One region of the Streptomyces sp. NBC_01012 genome, then DNA from elsewhere that is predicted to be linked to it. Evidence: riboswitches for the same ligand, from Rfam matches in the RefSeq annotation. Region 1 holds a riboswitch; the other holds the start of a gene.
The links. A riboswitch is a leader RNA that binds a small molecule or an ion and turns the genes downstream of it on or off. The one in region 1 is predicted to bind cobalamin.
Positions count from the first base shown of each region.

Region 1 (7,164 bases):
CGATGACGGCGCTCCTGTACACCCCCGAGCGCATGCTCCTCCCGGAGCTGGACGCACACCCCGCGCACCTGCACATCGACCTGCTGCCGCCGTGGCAGCGCAAGGGCCACGGCAGGGAGTTGATGGGCGCTTTCCTGGGCGCGCTGCACCAGAAGGGGGCCGAGGCCGTCCATCTGGCCATGCTGACGGCGAACACCCCGGCCAGGGCCTTCTACGACCGGCTCGGCTTCCGGGCGATCGACGTACCCGATCCTGGGCCACTGACATATTTGGGGCGCTCCACGGCGGGTGTGGAGCCGATGGGCTGGGCAGGTAGTGGGTGGCGAGCCCGGGAGAGGGCCCAGGCCGCCGGCTCGGAAGGGTGAGTGGCATGACTGAGCAGAGCGCGTGGAGTTTCGCGGACGACCGGGGCCAGCTGGCGGTGGTGGACCACCGGCCGTCCCGGGTGCTCGCGTACGTCCAGGCGGGAGCGACACTGTGGGACTACGGGATACGCCCGGAGGGAATCTTCGGCTCCGGGCACGACGGGGCCGAGCCCGACCTGGCGAAGACCGGCACCCTCCCGCTGGACACCGTGGACTACCGCGGCGCGGGTGACGCCCTGGACGTCGAGACGCTGTTACGCGGCAGGCCCGACCTGGTCGTCGCCGTCAGCTACGGCCACGGCCAGTTCTACGGCCTTGACCCGGACACCGCCAAGCACCTGGAGGAGCGCGTCCCGGTCGTCGTGATCGACGTGGGCCAGGCGCGCACCCTCGACCGGGTCGCCGACCGGTTCGCGGACCTCGCCCGCTCGCTCGGCGGCGAGCCGGTCCCGGCCGCCGCCGGCGAGCTGCACGCCGCCCGCGAGCGGCTCCGCGCGGCCACGAGCACCCCCGGCGGCCCCAGGGTGCTGGCCCTCTCGCCCGCCGGCCCGGAACAGGCGTACGTCGCCCGGCCCCAGATGTGGCCCGAGCTGCGCGTGCTGGCCGAGCTCGGGGTCGGCCTCGTCGCCCCGCCCGACGGCGCCGGGGTCAACTGGGCGACCCTCGACTGGGCGGACGCCGCGGCCCTGGAGCCCGACATCGTCCTGGCGGACGTCAGGTCCAACGCGGTCCCGCTCGACGGGATCGCCGCCTGGGAAGCCGCAGGAGCAGGCGCCCGGATCGCGCCGTGGAACCCGGAACCGCTGTGCAGCCCCCAGGCCCAGGCGCGGTTCCTCTCGCTGGTGGCGGACGCGGTGGCGGGAGATTGAAGAGGATGCCTCGGCCGGAGCCGCCCCTCGATGACGGCACCGGCTGATATCTCTGCTCCGTACGGACGTCCCGGATCGCGCGGGGGTGTGCACCTGGTGAGGCTGGCGGGAGCCGGGACGTGAGATCCCCGTACCTCCAGGAGCAGAGATGCAGCAGGACAAGCACCCGTCGTACCGTCCCGTGGTCTTCCGTGACCGTTCCGCCGGGTACGCCTTTCTGACCCGGTCCACCGCGTCGAGCGAGCAGACGATCGACTGGGACGACGGCAACAGCTACCCGGTCATCGATGTGGAGATCTCCGCCGAGAGCCACCCGTTCTTCACGGGCAGGGCCAGGGTGGTCGACACCGAGGGACAGGTCGCCAAATTCGAACGGCGCTACGGCGACGAGGGCAAGGGTGACGCCGGTTGAGCCGGGGGCCGTTCAGGGCGGTGTGCCGCGCCGGGTCCCGGCATATGTCGCCCTGACCGGCCGGCGTGCCCAGCGGTGTCCTCGCCCCCCTCACGGTCGTTGATTTCTTCATGACCGTGACCCTGACCGACACCGTCCCACCGTCCACCACCGAACTGCTGACCGGCGTCCTCCTCGGTCCGGAATTCCGCCGCGAGCACGGATTCTGGCAGCGGCTGATCAGCACAGAACCGTTCCGCCGCCCCGCCGGCGGAACACCCGAGGAGCGGCTGGAACTCGCCTACGACCGGTTGCGGGTCCTCAACCTCTCCCTGGACAGCGGAGCGCGTCTGGCCGCCGATCCGCGCGCGCTGGCCGCCCTGCACGCCTGGCTCGGTCCGGTGGACCCCGCGCTGACCACCGTGGCGGGCATCCACTACAACCTCTTCCTCGGCAGTCTCCTGGACCACGACCGCACCGGCCGCCGTGATCTGTCGGACTATCTGACGATGCGGCGCATCGGCACCTTCCTCTGTACGGAGGTGGCGCACGGCAACAACGCGGCCGCGATGGAGACCACCGCGACGTACGACCGTGAGCGGGACGGCTTCGTCCTCAACACCCCGAACCCGGGCGCGCAGAAGTTCATGCCCAACACGAGCCCGGCGGGCGGGGCGAAGTCCGGCCTGGTCGCCGCCCGCCTGGTGGCCGACGGATCCGACCACGGGGTGCGCCTCTTCCTGGTGCACCTCACCGACGACGTACGGGCGCTGCCCGGGGTCCGGGTGCGGCGGCTGCCCGCCCGGATGGGCAGCCCCGTCGACCACTGCCTGACCTCGTTCGACCGGCTCTTCGTGGCGCGGGACGCCCTGCTGGGAGACGGCGACGAGGGCGAAACCCCGGGCGGCTTCAGAACCGGTCCCGGGGACAGACGACGGCGCTTCCTCGCCTCGATCGGGCGGGTGACCCCCGGCCGCATCTCGATGAGCGCCTGCGCGGCGGGCTCGGCCAGGGCGACCCTGGCGGTCGCCGTGCGCTACGGCGGGCACCGGATGATCTCCGGGACCCGTGGCGCACCGCCGGTGCCGGTCAGCGCCCACCGGACCCACCACGGACCGCTCGCCTCCGCCATGGCCACGGTCTTCGCCATGAGCCTGCTCCACCGGCGGGCCCAGGAGCGGTGGGAGGCCCGCACGGACGAGGACGGGCGGGCAGAGGCGGGCATTCTCGTCGATGTCGCCAAGGCGTGGATCACCTGGCGGGCCCGTGACGTCATCGTCGAGAGCCGTGAACGCTGCGGCGCGCAGGCGCTGCTGGAGAACAACGGTATGACCGAACTCGTCACAGGCGTGGAGGGGGCCATCACCGCGGAGGGCGACAACATCGCGCTGTACGCCAAGGCGGCGGCCGACATGCTCTTCGCCGCCGAGCCGGGCCGCGACGACGTCCAGGACCCCGCCCCGGAGCCGGGTGAGCTGAGCGACCCGCGCTTCCTGGGCCGGCTCATGGCGGCCGTCCAGGACATCTGGTTCGCCCGGGCCAGGGCCCGCGCGACGCGCGCGCCCGACGCGGACACACTCGGACGCTGGAACGCGGCCTCGGGCCCGGCCCTGCGCGGGGTCGAGGCCCATGCGTACCGGCAGGCCGCCGAGGCCTACGCCGAGGCGCGCGCGGCGCTGCCCGCGGGGGAGGCCAGGGACCGCGTCGGGGAGCTGGAGCGGCTGTTCGCCGTCGAGTGGGTGTCCCGCAACAGCGGCGATCTGCTGTCCGCCGGTCTCCTGAGCCGCGCTCAGGTGGACGCACTCCCGGAGGCCGCCGAGGAACTCCTCGCGGCGGTCGCCGCGCACGCCCCCGAGCTGGCCGACGCCTTCGCCCTGCCCGAGAAGCTGCTCGCGGACTGGCCGATCGCGGGACCGGGCTACGCGGACGCGTACGACGACCCCCGGGGCCCCTGGCACACCGGCCGGGCGAACACCCGATGAGCGCCCCACGCAGGGTGCGGCCGGTGTGCGGCCGCCTGGGCGAGCGGCTGGAGACCCTGGGCCTGCGCGCCGTCCTGCTGGCCTACTGGGGTACGGCGTCCGTGCTCTCGCGCCGGTGCGGGAAGCCGCACAGGGACGGAGGCGAATCGGTTCACCCCAAGCGCTGAACCGCCCGACGGGCGCCCGGCCCGGAGCCGGCGGCGCCCGTCGGCCGTACCGCCGAGGGCCCGGGGCCGTCGGCGCGCCACGTGATAGCTTGCGGATGCCAGTCACACTCCACGTGGAGTCAGGGAATCCGGTGCGAATCCGGAGCTGACGCGCAGCGGTGAGGGGAACGGGCGGGGCCACGGCCACTGGGGCACCTCAGGGTGCACCGGGAAGGCGCTCCGCCCGGACGAACCCGAGTCCGAAGACCTGCTGGCACCCGCTTCCGCACCGGGAAGCGGCCCTTGTAACGGGCTTCGCGCATGAGCCCAGAGAACGCCGAGGATTCCGTGCTCCCCATAGTCAGCGCCGTACGCCGCACAGCCCTGCTCACCGCCGCGCTCGCCCTCCTGGCAGCCTGTGGCCCGGGCGGCGGCTCATCCGACGGGGCCGCGGGTGCCGCCGCCGGCTTCCCCGTGACGCTGAAGAACTGCGGCCGTACGGTCACCGTCGACGCCGCACCCCGTCGCGCCGTCTCCCTGAACCAGGGATCGACGGAGATCCTGCTCTCCCTCGGCCTCGCCGACCGGCTCGCCGGAACCGCGACCTGGACGGACCCGGTGATGAAGGGGCTGGAGAAGGACGAAGCCACCGTGCCCCGCCTCGCCGAGAACCAGCCCTCCTCCGAGAGAGTCCTCGCCGAGGAACCCGACTTCGTCAGCGCCTCGTTCGAATCCATCCTCGGCAAGGGCGGCGTCGCGACACGCGATCAGTTCGATGATCTCGGCGTACCGAGCTACCTCTCACCCGCCGACTGCGCGGGCAAGGACAACAGCGGCGGCGGCGACGGTTCCCGCTCCGAGCCCCTGGCCATGGACCGCGTCTACGACGAAGTGCGCGATCTGGCCAAGGTGTTCGGCGTCCCGGAGCGCGGTGAGAAGCTGGTGGCCGGCCTCCAGGACCGGGTCGACGAGGCGACCGCGGACATCGACGCGTCCGGCACCACCCTGCTCTACTGGTTCGCCAACGCCGAAGCCCCCTACCTCGCGGGCTGTTGCGGCGCACCCGGCATCATCACGCGGGAGCTCGGCGCGAAGAACGTCTTCGACGACTCGCACGAGGAATGGCCCCAGATCAACTGGGAGACGGTCGCCGACCGTGACCCCGACGTGCTGGTCATCGGCGACCTGACCCGCGAGTCGGAGACGGCCGAGAGCGCCCGGAAGAAGATCGAGTTCCTGGAGTCCAACCCCGCCACGAAGAACATGACCGCCGTCCGGCACAAGCGCTACGTCCTGCTCAGCGGCCAGGCCATGAACCCGACCATCAGGACCGTGGAGGGCGTGGAGCGCGTCGCGGCCGGACTGCGTTCCTTCGGACTCGCGGGGTGACGAAGACCGAACAGGTCCCCGGCGCACGCGAGGAGCGGCCGTCGGCGACACCGCCCGCGGGAAGGGCCCGGATCCTGGGCGAGGGGCTGCTGTGGACCGCGGGGACCGTCCTGCTGCTCCTGTCCGTCGCGGTCGCCGTCACGATCGGACCCGCCCGCATCTCCGTCCCTGACGTCTGGTCGGCGGTGGCCTCGCACCTCGGCATCGGCGAGGGGCGGCTCACCCCGATCCGGGACGGCATCATCTGGAACCTGCGCATGCCCCGCACCCTGCTCGCCGCCGTGTGCGGGGCCGGGCTCGCGGTGTGCGGCACCGTGATGCAGTCGCTGCTGCGCAACCCGCTCGCCGACCCGTTCGTCCTCGGCGTCTCCTCCGGGGCGTCCACCGGCGCGGTCGTGGTGGTCGTCCTGGGCGTGGGCGGAGGAGCGGTGTCGGTCCCGGGCGGTGCCTTCGTCGGCGCCCTGTGCTCGTTCGCCCTGGTCCTGATCCTCAGCCACACGCTCGGCGGATCCACCGACCGGGTCGTCCTCTCCGGGGTCGCGGCCATGCAGCTCTTCTCCGCGATCACCTCCTTCGTCGTGATGACCGCGGCCGACGCGGAGCAGACCAGAGGGGTGCTCTTCTGGCTGCTCGGCTCACTGAGCGGGGTCGGCTGGACCGATGTGTGGATGTGCTCCGCCGTGCTGGCGGTGACCCTGCTGATCTGCCTCGGGCACGCCCGCACACTCGACGCCTTCGCCTTCGGCCAGGACGCCGCGGCCGCCCTCGGGGTACATGTCGCTCGCACCCGGATCGTGCTGCTGTGCACCACCGCTCTGCTGGCCGCGGCCCTCGTCAGCTCCGCGGGCGCCATCGGGTTCGTCGGCCTCGTCCTGCCGCACGCCGCCAGGGCACTGGCCGGGTCGGGGCACCGGAGGCTGCTGCCGGTGACCGCGCTCGCCGGAGCTGTCTTCCTGGTCTGGGTCGACACGCTGGCCAGGACCGTACTCGACCCCCAGGAGGTCCCGGTCGGTGTGGTCACCTCTCTCATCGGGGTGCCCGTCTTCGTCCTGGTCCTCCACCGCACACGGAGGAGCGCGTGAACCGGACCGTCACCCCCGGCGACGGCCTGCGCGCCGCGCGGGTCACCAGGCAGGCCGGCGGAAGGATCGTCCTCGACGGGGTGAGCATCGCCCCGCCACCCGGCGCGACCGTCGGGCTCCTGGGGCCGAACGGCTCCGGCAAGACGACGCTGCTACGGGTGATGGCCGGCGTGCTCGCCCCCGGTGCGGGCGTCGTCACGCTCGACGGCCGTACGCTCGCCGAAACAGGCCGCAGAGGTGTGGCCCGCCGCGTGGCCGTCGTCGACCAGCACGCGGTCACACAGGTCGACCTGAACGTGCTGGACGTCGTACGCCTCGGCCGCATCCCGCACCGGCGTGCCTGGTCGTCGCCGGGGCCGGAGGACGAGGAGGCGGTGCGCGAGGCCCTTGCGCGCACCGGACTCGCCGACCGGGCCGCCCAGTCCTGGCACACCCTGTCCGGCGGGGAGCGCCAGCGTGTGCAGATCGCCCGTGCCCTGGCCCAGCAGCCACGCGAACTCCTGCTGGACGAACCCACCAACCACCTGGACATCCAGCACCAGTTGGAGCTGCTCTCCCTGGTCACCACGCTGCCCCTCACCGCGGTGATCGCGCTGCACGACCTCAATCTGGCGGCGATGTTCTGCGACCGGGTCACCGTCATGAAGGACGGCCGGGTGGTCGCGGGCGGGACGCCGTCGGAGGTGATCACCGAGGAACTGATCGCCGATGTCTACCGGGTGCGCGCCGTGGTGACGCCGGAAGGCCCCGACGGGCGCCCCTCGGTGCGGTTCCTGCCGGGGTGAGCGAAGACGGGGCGGACGTACGGCGAAAAGGCGGACGTACGAATAAAGAGCGGACCTACGGCGAAAGAGCGGACCTACGACGGAAGGGCGGGCCCGTGAACCACCCGGGTCCGCCCCTCGCTACTGTCGCGCGGCCTTTCGCCGCTGGGTGAGGG
Region 1 is NZ_CP108688.1:7,436,370-7,443,533, forward strand. Features, by position in the region: gene OG623_RS33145 (GNAT family N-acetyltransferase) at 1-365, shown strand, start outside; gene OG623_RS33150 (ABC transporter substrate-binding protein) at 371-1,234, shown strand; gene OG623_RS33155 (type B 50S ribosomal protein L31) at 1,383-1,646, shown strand; gene OG623_RS33160 (acyl-CoA dehydrogenase) at 1,757-3,607, shown strand; gene OG623_RS33165 (hypothetical protein) at 3,604-3,774, shown strand; cobalamin riboswitch at 3,857-4,044, shown strand; gene OG623_RS33170 (ABC transporter substrate-binding protein) at 4,075-5,142, shown strand; gene OG623_RS33175 (FecCD family ABC transporter permease) at 5,139-6,224, shown strand; gene OG623_RS33180 (ABC transporter ATP-binding protein) at 6,221-7,009, shown strand.

Region 2 (7,164 bases), 7.2 Mb from region 1:
TATCGTAACCGAACATAAGCGGCGGGCCCCGCCGCTTATCAGAGCGACACCTGCCCGAGGAACACCATGACTTCAGATTCCAAGCCTGTCCTGGTCGTCGGCTCCACCGGCCAGCAGGGCGGCGCCACCGCCCGGGCCCTGCTCGCGAAGGGGGTGCCGGTCCGGGCGCTGGTCCGTGACCCGGCCGGCGCCCGGGCGAAGGCCGTCGAGGCGCTCGGCGCCGAGCTGGTCGCCGGCGACCTGGACGACCGTGACTCCCTGACCCGGGCCGCCGAAGGAGCCCGAGCCGTCTTCTCCGTCCAGATGCCCGATCTGGACGGCCGCGGCTTCGAAGGCGAGCTCGACCAGGCCATCCGCCTGATCGAGAGCGCACGGGCCGCCGGCGTGCCTCAGTTCGTCCACACATCCGTCTCGGGCGCCGGGCAGCACACCAGCTGGGTCAAGGACCGCTGGAGCTGGATGGAGCCCTACTACACCGCGAAGGCCGGGGTCCAGGACCGGGTACGCGAGGCGGGCTTCACGCACTGGACGCTCATCAAGCCCGGCTACTTCATGGAGAACCTTCTCCCCTCCAAGGAGATCGTGTTTCCCCGCGGGGTGGAGGGCGGCCTGGTGACCCTGCTGAAGCCCACGACCCGGCTGTCCCTCGTCGCCGTCGACGACATCGGCAGGGCGGCGGCCGCCGCCGTCGCCGCACCGGAGCGTTTCCACGAGGTCGAGCTGGAGCTGGCGAGCGACTGCCTGCCCATGACGGACATCGCCGCGGTCCTCTCGCGCCGTCTCGGTGTCGAGCTGACAGCTCCCGACATGACAGCGGAGGAGGCGACCGCCGCGGGGATGCCCGACATGGGCTTCGGCCAGTCGGGCATGAACGAGCACCCCCAGCCCGCCCGCCCGGAATTCGCGCGGGAGCTCGGCATCCCCCTCACCTCCTTCGACGAGTGGGCCGAGGCCCACCTGCGGCCGGCCTCGTCCTGAGGCCTGTCCGGCGCCGGTGGCGCTCCGTCAGGCGGGCCGCAGGTCGAACCAGTCGAAGGCCGGGGCGCCACGGGTCGCGTACATGCCGACCACCCGGCCGGTGAAACCCCCCGCGACCTCGGTGGTGAGGTAGCGCCCGTCGAGTTCGGCGAGTACCTCGAAGTCCCCGTCGGCAGTCTCGTACCCCATGCGCAGGGTGTCGGGGCCGCCGACCCGGAGGCCGGAGGCCTCCACGGTGCCGTCACCCTCGGGACGCACGACGACGGTGGGCGGCAGTACATCTGTTGTGGTCACATCGATCCGCAGGACCAAGGGGCCGGTGGGTACCGTCCGTTCGGCCACGGTCCGACGCAACGGACCTATGCGCGCGACCGCACGCACCCTGCCGCCCTCGGCCTCCACCTCGTAGTGGTGGGCCTCGTCGAGCCGTACGGCCATCCCGCCCCTGCCTCCTTCACCAGGGTCGGCCAGCACCCGCGCGCTGCAGTCCGGATCACGCTGGCGCCTCCCGACGAACAGGGCGCCCGGCCGGTCCAGGCTGTCCGCGCGGGCGTGCAGCACCAGATGTCCGGGGCGCTCGTCGAGGCGTACGGCGCCCGGGTCCTGCCTGCGTGGCGACACCCAGCAGGGCGCGAGTACCGCGGAGTCGAAGTCGTCCCGGTACGGCTCCTCGGGCCAGGGGCGCGGGGGCAGCGCCGGAGCCTCGGCACGCAGCTCCAGCGGGCCGGGCAGGGGCCACTCGTCCACCCAGCGCACCGGCGCCAGGAACGTCTCCCGGCCCAGGCCGTGGTATCCGGGCGTGTCACCACGGGGCCTGGTGCCCAGCAGGACCATCCACCATGTTCCGTCGTGGGCCTCCACCAGATCCCCGTGACCGGTGTTCTGCACGGGGTGGCCTGTACTGCGGTGGGACAGCACGGGGTTGTCCGGGTGTGGTTCGAAGGGACCCGGCAGCGTCCGCGCCCTGGCCACCGACATCGCGTGCCCGCGTTCCGTCCCGCCCTCCGACAGGAGCAGATACCACCAGTCGCCGATCCGGTAGAGGTGCGGCCCCTCGGGATACTGGAGCCCGCTCCCCGACCACATGTCCACCGGCTCACCGAGCAGTTCACCCGTCTCCGGCTCGATGCGCACCCCACGGATGCCGTCGTGGGAGAACACGCACCAGCAGTTGCCCTCGTCGTCCCAGGCCAGATCGGGGTCGATGCCCGGGATGCCGACCGGCACGGGCTCCGACCACGGGCCTGCGGGGTCCTCTGCGGTCGCCAGGACGGTGCCCGCGCCTGCCACCACGGTCGTGATCATCCAGAAACGGCCGTCATGGTGGCGCAGCGTGGGCGCGTACACCCCGCAGGAGGACGGAGCCGTGTCGGCCAGCGCCAACCGCGAAGGGCGGTCAAGGGCATGTCCGATCAGCCGCCAGTGCACGAGATCCCTGCTGTGCCACAGCGGGACCCCGGGGACGTACTCGAAGCTGGACGTCGCCACGTAGTAGTCCTCGCCCACGCGGCAGACACTCGGATCCGGACTGAAGCCGGGTATCACGGGATTGTCGAAGAGCACCTGGACCGTCCTCGGGTCAGGCCCCGAGTCGCAGGGCATGATCGTTGAAGCGCTTCGAAGATGGCAGTCGTGCAGGTGGGTGTCAAGCGAGCGGGGCGGACCTTCGACAACCTGTGCGGGCGTGTGAGTTGGCCGTATTGAAGCGCTTCGACTCACCCTTGGCTCGGAGGAGAGTGGGTTCCTGCGGGTCCACAACCATGTGCGCGACCGTCGGGGTGGGGAGCAGACTGCGGGCATGGACCAAGAAGCTGTCGGATCTTCCGGTGTGAACCCTTCGGCGCGGTGGAACCGCGTGCTCGGGTTCCCGCCGGACGCCCGCCTGTTGATCGTCAACTGCGACGACTTCGGCATGTATCCCGCGATCAACACCGCGGTGATCGAATCGATCGAGCAGGGGATCGCGGGGTCGTGCAGCCTCATGACCGTGTGTCCAGCGGCGCAGGACGCCGTACGGCTGCTGCGGCGACGGCCGGACGTCCCGTTCGGGATCCATCTCACCCTGGTGTGTGAGATGCCCGGGCACCCGTGGGGTCCCCTGGCCGCGAAGGACAAGGTGCCCTCGCTGCTCGACCCCGCGGGCAACTTCTTCGCGCCGACGCCGGCAGGACGGACCGCCCTACTCGGCCGTGCCCGGCCCGACGAGGTCGAGACCGAGTTCCGCGCGCAGCTGGACGCCGTGACCGAGAAGGGGCTCACGCCCACCCATCTGGACTTCCACTGCCTGGCCGACGGAGGCCGCGACGACATCCTGGACCTGACCGTGGAACTGGCCCGGGAGTACGGCCTCGCCGTCCGCGTATGGCTGGAGCCGGGCCTTCGGGCGATGCGGCGGCGGGGGCTGCCCGTCGTCGACCACGACTTCCTGGACAGCTTCTCCCTGGCGACCGAGGACAAGGCGGCACGGTATGCCCGACTGCTCCAGGCGCTGCCGATCGGTCTCAGCGAATGGGCCGTGCATCCCGGTCTCGGCGACCGTGAGGCGACAACCGTCGACAGCGGATGGCGGGTGCGCCGTGCCGACCACGACTTCCTCACGTCACCCGAGGCCCGTGAGGCCGTGGAACGGGAGGGCATCACGGTGATCGACCACCGGGCCCTTCAGCGTGTCTGGGCACGCGACGCCGGGGCCACCGTGGGCCGCCGCCCCGGCCATCCGCATGCTGGACCTGGCGCACCGGACGCCCGGACGGACCCGTAGGCTGGCGGGTGCAGCTGGTTCGCCCCGTCCGCCAGACGGGATGCGTCGCAAGAGGGAACCCGGTGGAATTCCGGGACTGCCCCGCAGCGGTGAGCGGGAACGACCGCCGTCATACGCACTGGGTCCGACGTACCGGGCCTGGGAAGCGACGGCCATTAGGTGTCCTCCTTGAGGGCGTGCCCGCGAGTCCGAAGACCTGCCATCTGCCCGCGCGCGGACGAACCGTGCGCGGACCATCCCGGTGACCTCGTGGGCGGGTCGGCGTACATACCAGGCGGATCACCGCGTCGTCCGGCGCGCCTCCCGTCCGGTACGTCACCCCTTCGCGCTCTCGTCCCGTCTCCGGGATCTCAGGGATTCATCTCGCGAAGGAGATCTCCGTGACCACCGAGCACCCGACCGCGGCAGCGCGGTCCACCGTGTACGGCTACCCCCGGCAGGGACAGAACCGGGAACTGAAGAAGGCCGTCGAGGGCTACTGGAAGGGACGGGTCACCGCGGACGCCCTCCGCGCCACCGCGGCGGAGCTACGTCGTACCACCTGGCAGCAGCTGGGCGCCGACGGTATCGACGAGGTCCCGACCGGGGACTTCTCGTACTACGACCATGTGCTGGACACCACCGTCATGGTCGGTGCCGTCCCCGCACGCCATCGCGAGGCGGTCGCAGCCGACCCGCTCGACGGCTACTTCGCGATGGCGCGTGGCACGCAGGACGTCGCACCACTGGAGATGACCAAGTGGTTCGACACCAACTACCACTATCTGGTCCCGGAGCTGGGCCCGGACACGGTCTTCACGGCGAACTCGGCCAAGCAGGTGGCCGAGCTCAAGGAGGCGGTAGCCCTGGGGGCCACCGCCAGGCCGGTCCTGGTGGGTCCGGTGACGTATCTGCTCCTGGCCAAGCCCGCCCCGGGTGTCGCCGCGGACTTCGACACGCTCACGCTCCTGGACCGCCTGCTGCCGGTGTACGCCGAGGTGCTCGGCGACCTGCGTGCGGCCGGCGCCGAGTGGGTGCAGCTCGACGAGCCCGCACTCGTCCAGGACCGCGGCCAGGCCGAACTGGCCGCCGTCGAGCGCGCCTACCAGCTGCTGGGCACGCTCGCCGACCGGCCCAAGCTGCTGGTCGCCTCCTACTTCGGCCGGCTGGGCGAAGCCCTTCCCGTCCTCGCCAAGGCACCGGTGGACGGGCTCGCGCTGGACTTCACCGAGGCCGCCGCCGCGAATCTGGACGCTCTGGCCGCGGTCGGCGGGCTTCCCGGCAAGCGCCTGGTCGCGGGGGTCGTCAACGGGCGCAACATCTGGATCAACGACCTGGAGAAGTCGCTCTCCACGCTCGGCACCCTGCTCGGGCTCGCCGGACGCGTCGACGTGGCGCCCTCCTGCTCCCTGCTGCACGTCCCCCTGGACACCACGGCCGAACGCGACATCGACCCGCAGCTCCTGCGCTGGCTGGCCTTCGCCCGGCAGAAGACCGCCGAAGTCGTGACTCTGGCCCGGGGAATCACCCGGGGCACCGGCGCCATCACCGCCGAACTCGCCGCCAACCGGGCCGACCTTGCCTCCCGCACGCACTCCCCGGTCACCCGGGACCCCGCTGTCCGCACCAGGACAGCCGCGGTGACCGAGGGCGACGCCCGCCGCTCGCAGCCGTACAGCGAACGGGCCTCTGCCCAGCGTGCGCACCTCGGGCTGCCCCTGCTGCCGACGACCACCATCGGCTCGTTCCCGCAGACGGACGAACTGCGCACCGCCCGGGCCGACCTGCGCGCCGGACGTATCGACGCGGCCGGGTACGAGGAGCGCATCAAGGCCGAGATCCAGGAGGTCATCTCCTTCCAGGAGGAGACCGGGCTGGACGTCCTGGTGCACGGCGAGGCCGAACGCAATGACATGGTGCAGTACTTCGCGGAGCGGCTGACCGGGTACCTCGCCACCCAGCACGGCTGGGTCCAGTCCTACGGCACCCGCTATGTCCGTCCTCCGGTACTGGCGGGCGACATCTCCCGCCCCGAGCCGATGACGGTGGGCTGGACGACGTATGCCCAGTCGCTCACCGACCGTCCGGTCAAGGGCATGCTCACCGGGCCTGTCACCATGCTCGCCTGGTCCTTCGTCCGCGACGACCAGCCTCTCGGGGACACCGCCCGCCAGGTCGCGCTCGCTCTCCGGGACGAGGTGAACGATCTGGAGGCCGCGGGGACTTCGGTCATCCAGGTGGACGAGCCCGCACTGCGCGAGACACTGCCGCTGCGCGCCGCCGACCACCAGGAGTATCTCGCCTGGGCGACGGAGTCGTTCCGGCTCACCACCGGCGGGGTGCGACCGGACACCCAGATCCACACCCATATGTGCTATGCCGAGTTCGGTGACATCGTCCAGGCCATCGACGACCTCGACGCCGACGTCATCAGCCTGGAGGCCGCACGCTCCCACATGCAGGTCGCCCACGAGCTGGCGGACCACGGATACCCGCGTGAAGCGGGACCCGGCGTGTACGACATCCACTCGCCCCGTGTTCCGAGCGCCGATGAGGCCGCCGAGCTGCTGCGCACCGGACTGAAGGCGATCCCGGCCGGCCGGCTGTGGGTCAATCCGGACTGCGGGCTCAAGACCCGTGGCTGGCCGGAGACCCGCGTCTCGCTGGAGAACCTCGTGTCCGCGGCCCGTACGGTCCGCGGCGAGCTGCCGGCGTCCTGACCCTCAGGGCCGGCTCGGGGCGCCCCCGTGGCCCCCGGGCCGGTCCCACCAGGTCATATCCCCAGGCCACTGATTACCTGTTTCAACCTGTTTGCGGTGGTTGGTGTCGGGTACCCCACAGAGAGGGCGGAATGCAGCGTTCCGCTGCGGGGCCGTAAGGATCCACGGGCTGAGCCGTCACCCGTGGCCACCGGTGCCGCCGACCCGAACACCGACGAGAAGGAGTCATCCGTGTCCTCGGTACCCGCCATCACGCTCAACAACGGTGTGGAGATCCCCCAGCTCGGCTTCGGGACCTTCCAGATCCCGCCGGAAGAGACCCGCGAAACCACCCTGGCGGCCCTGGAGACCGGCTACCGGCACATCGACACGGCGCAGATGTACGGCAACGAACAGGAGGTCGGCCAGGCGGTCCGTGACTCGGGCCTCGACCGTTCCGACGTCTTCGTCACCAGCAAGCTGGACAACGACGCCCATCCGTACGACGACGCCCTCAAGGCGTTCGAGCGCACCATGGAGAGGCTCCAGCTCGGCCATCTCGACCTCTTCCTCATCCACTGGCCGCTGCCCGACAAGGGCGACTTCGTGGAGACCTGGAAGGCGCTGGAGGAGATCTACCGCTCAGGCCGTGTCAAGGCCATCGGCGTATCGAACTTCCAGCCGCACCACCTGCGCCGGCTGCTGGACGGCGGCACCGTGGTGCCCGCCGTCAACCAGATCGAGGTG
Region 2 is NZ_CP108688.1:233,684-240,847, forward strand. Features, by position in the region: gene OG623_RS01000 (NmrA/HSCARG family protein) at 67-978, shown strand; gene OG623_RS01005 (glycoside hydrolase family 43 protein) at 1,006-2,580, opposite strand; gene OG623_RS01010 (polysaccharide deacetylase family protein) at 2,777-3,739, shown strand; cobalamin riboswitch at 3,753-3,944, shown strand; gene metE (5-methyltetrahydropteroyltriglutamate--homocysteine S-methyltransferase) at 4,120-6,438, shown strand; gene OG623_RS01020 (aldo/keto reductase) at 6,670-7,164, shown strand, end outside.
Region 2: another riboswitch for cobalamin. It lies ahead of metE (5-methyltetrahydropteroyltriglutamate--homocysteine S-methyltransferase); the one in region 1 lies ahead of OG623_RS33170 (ABC transporter substrate-binding protein).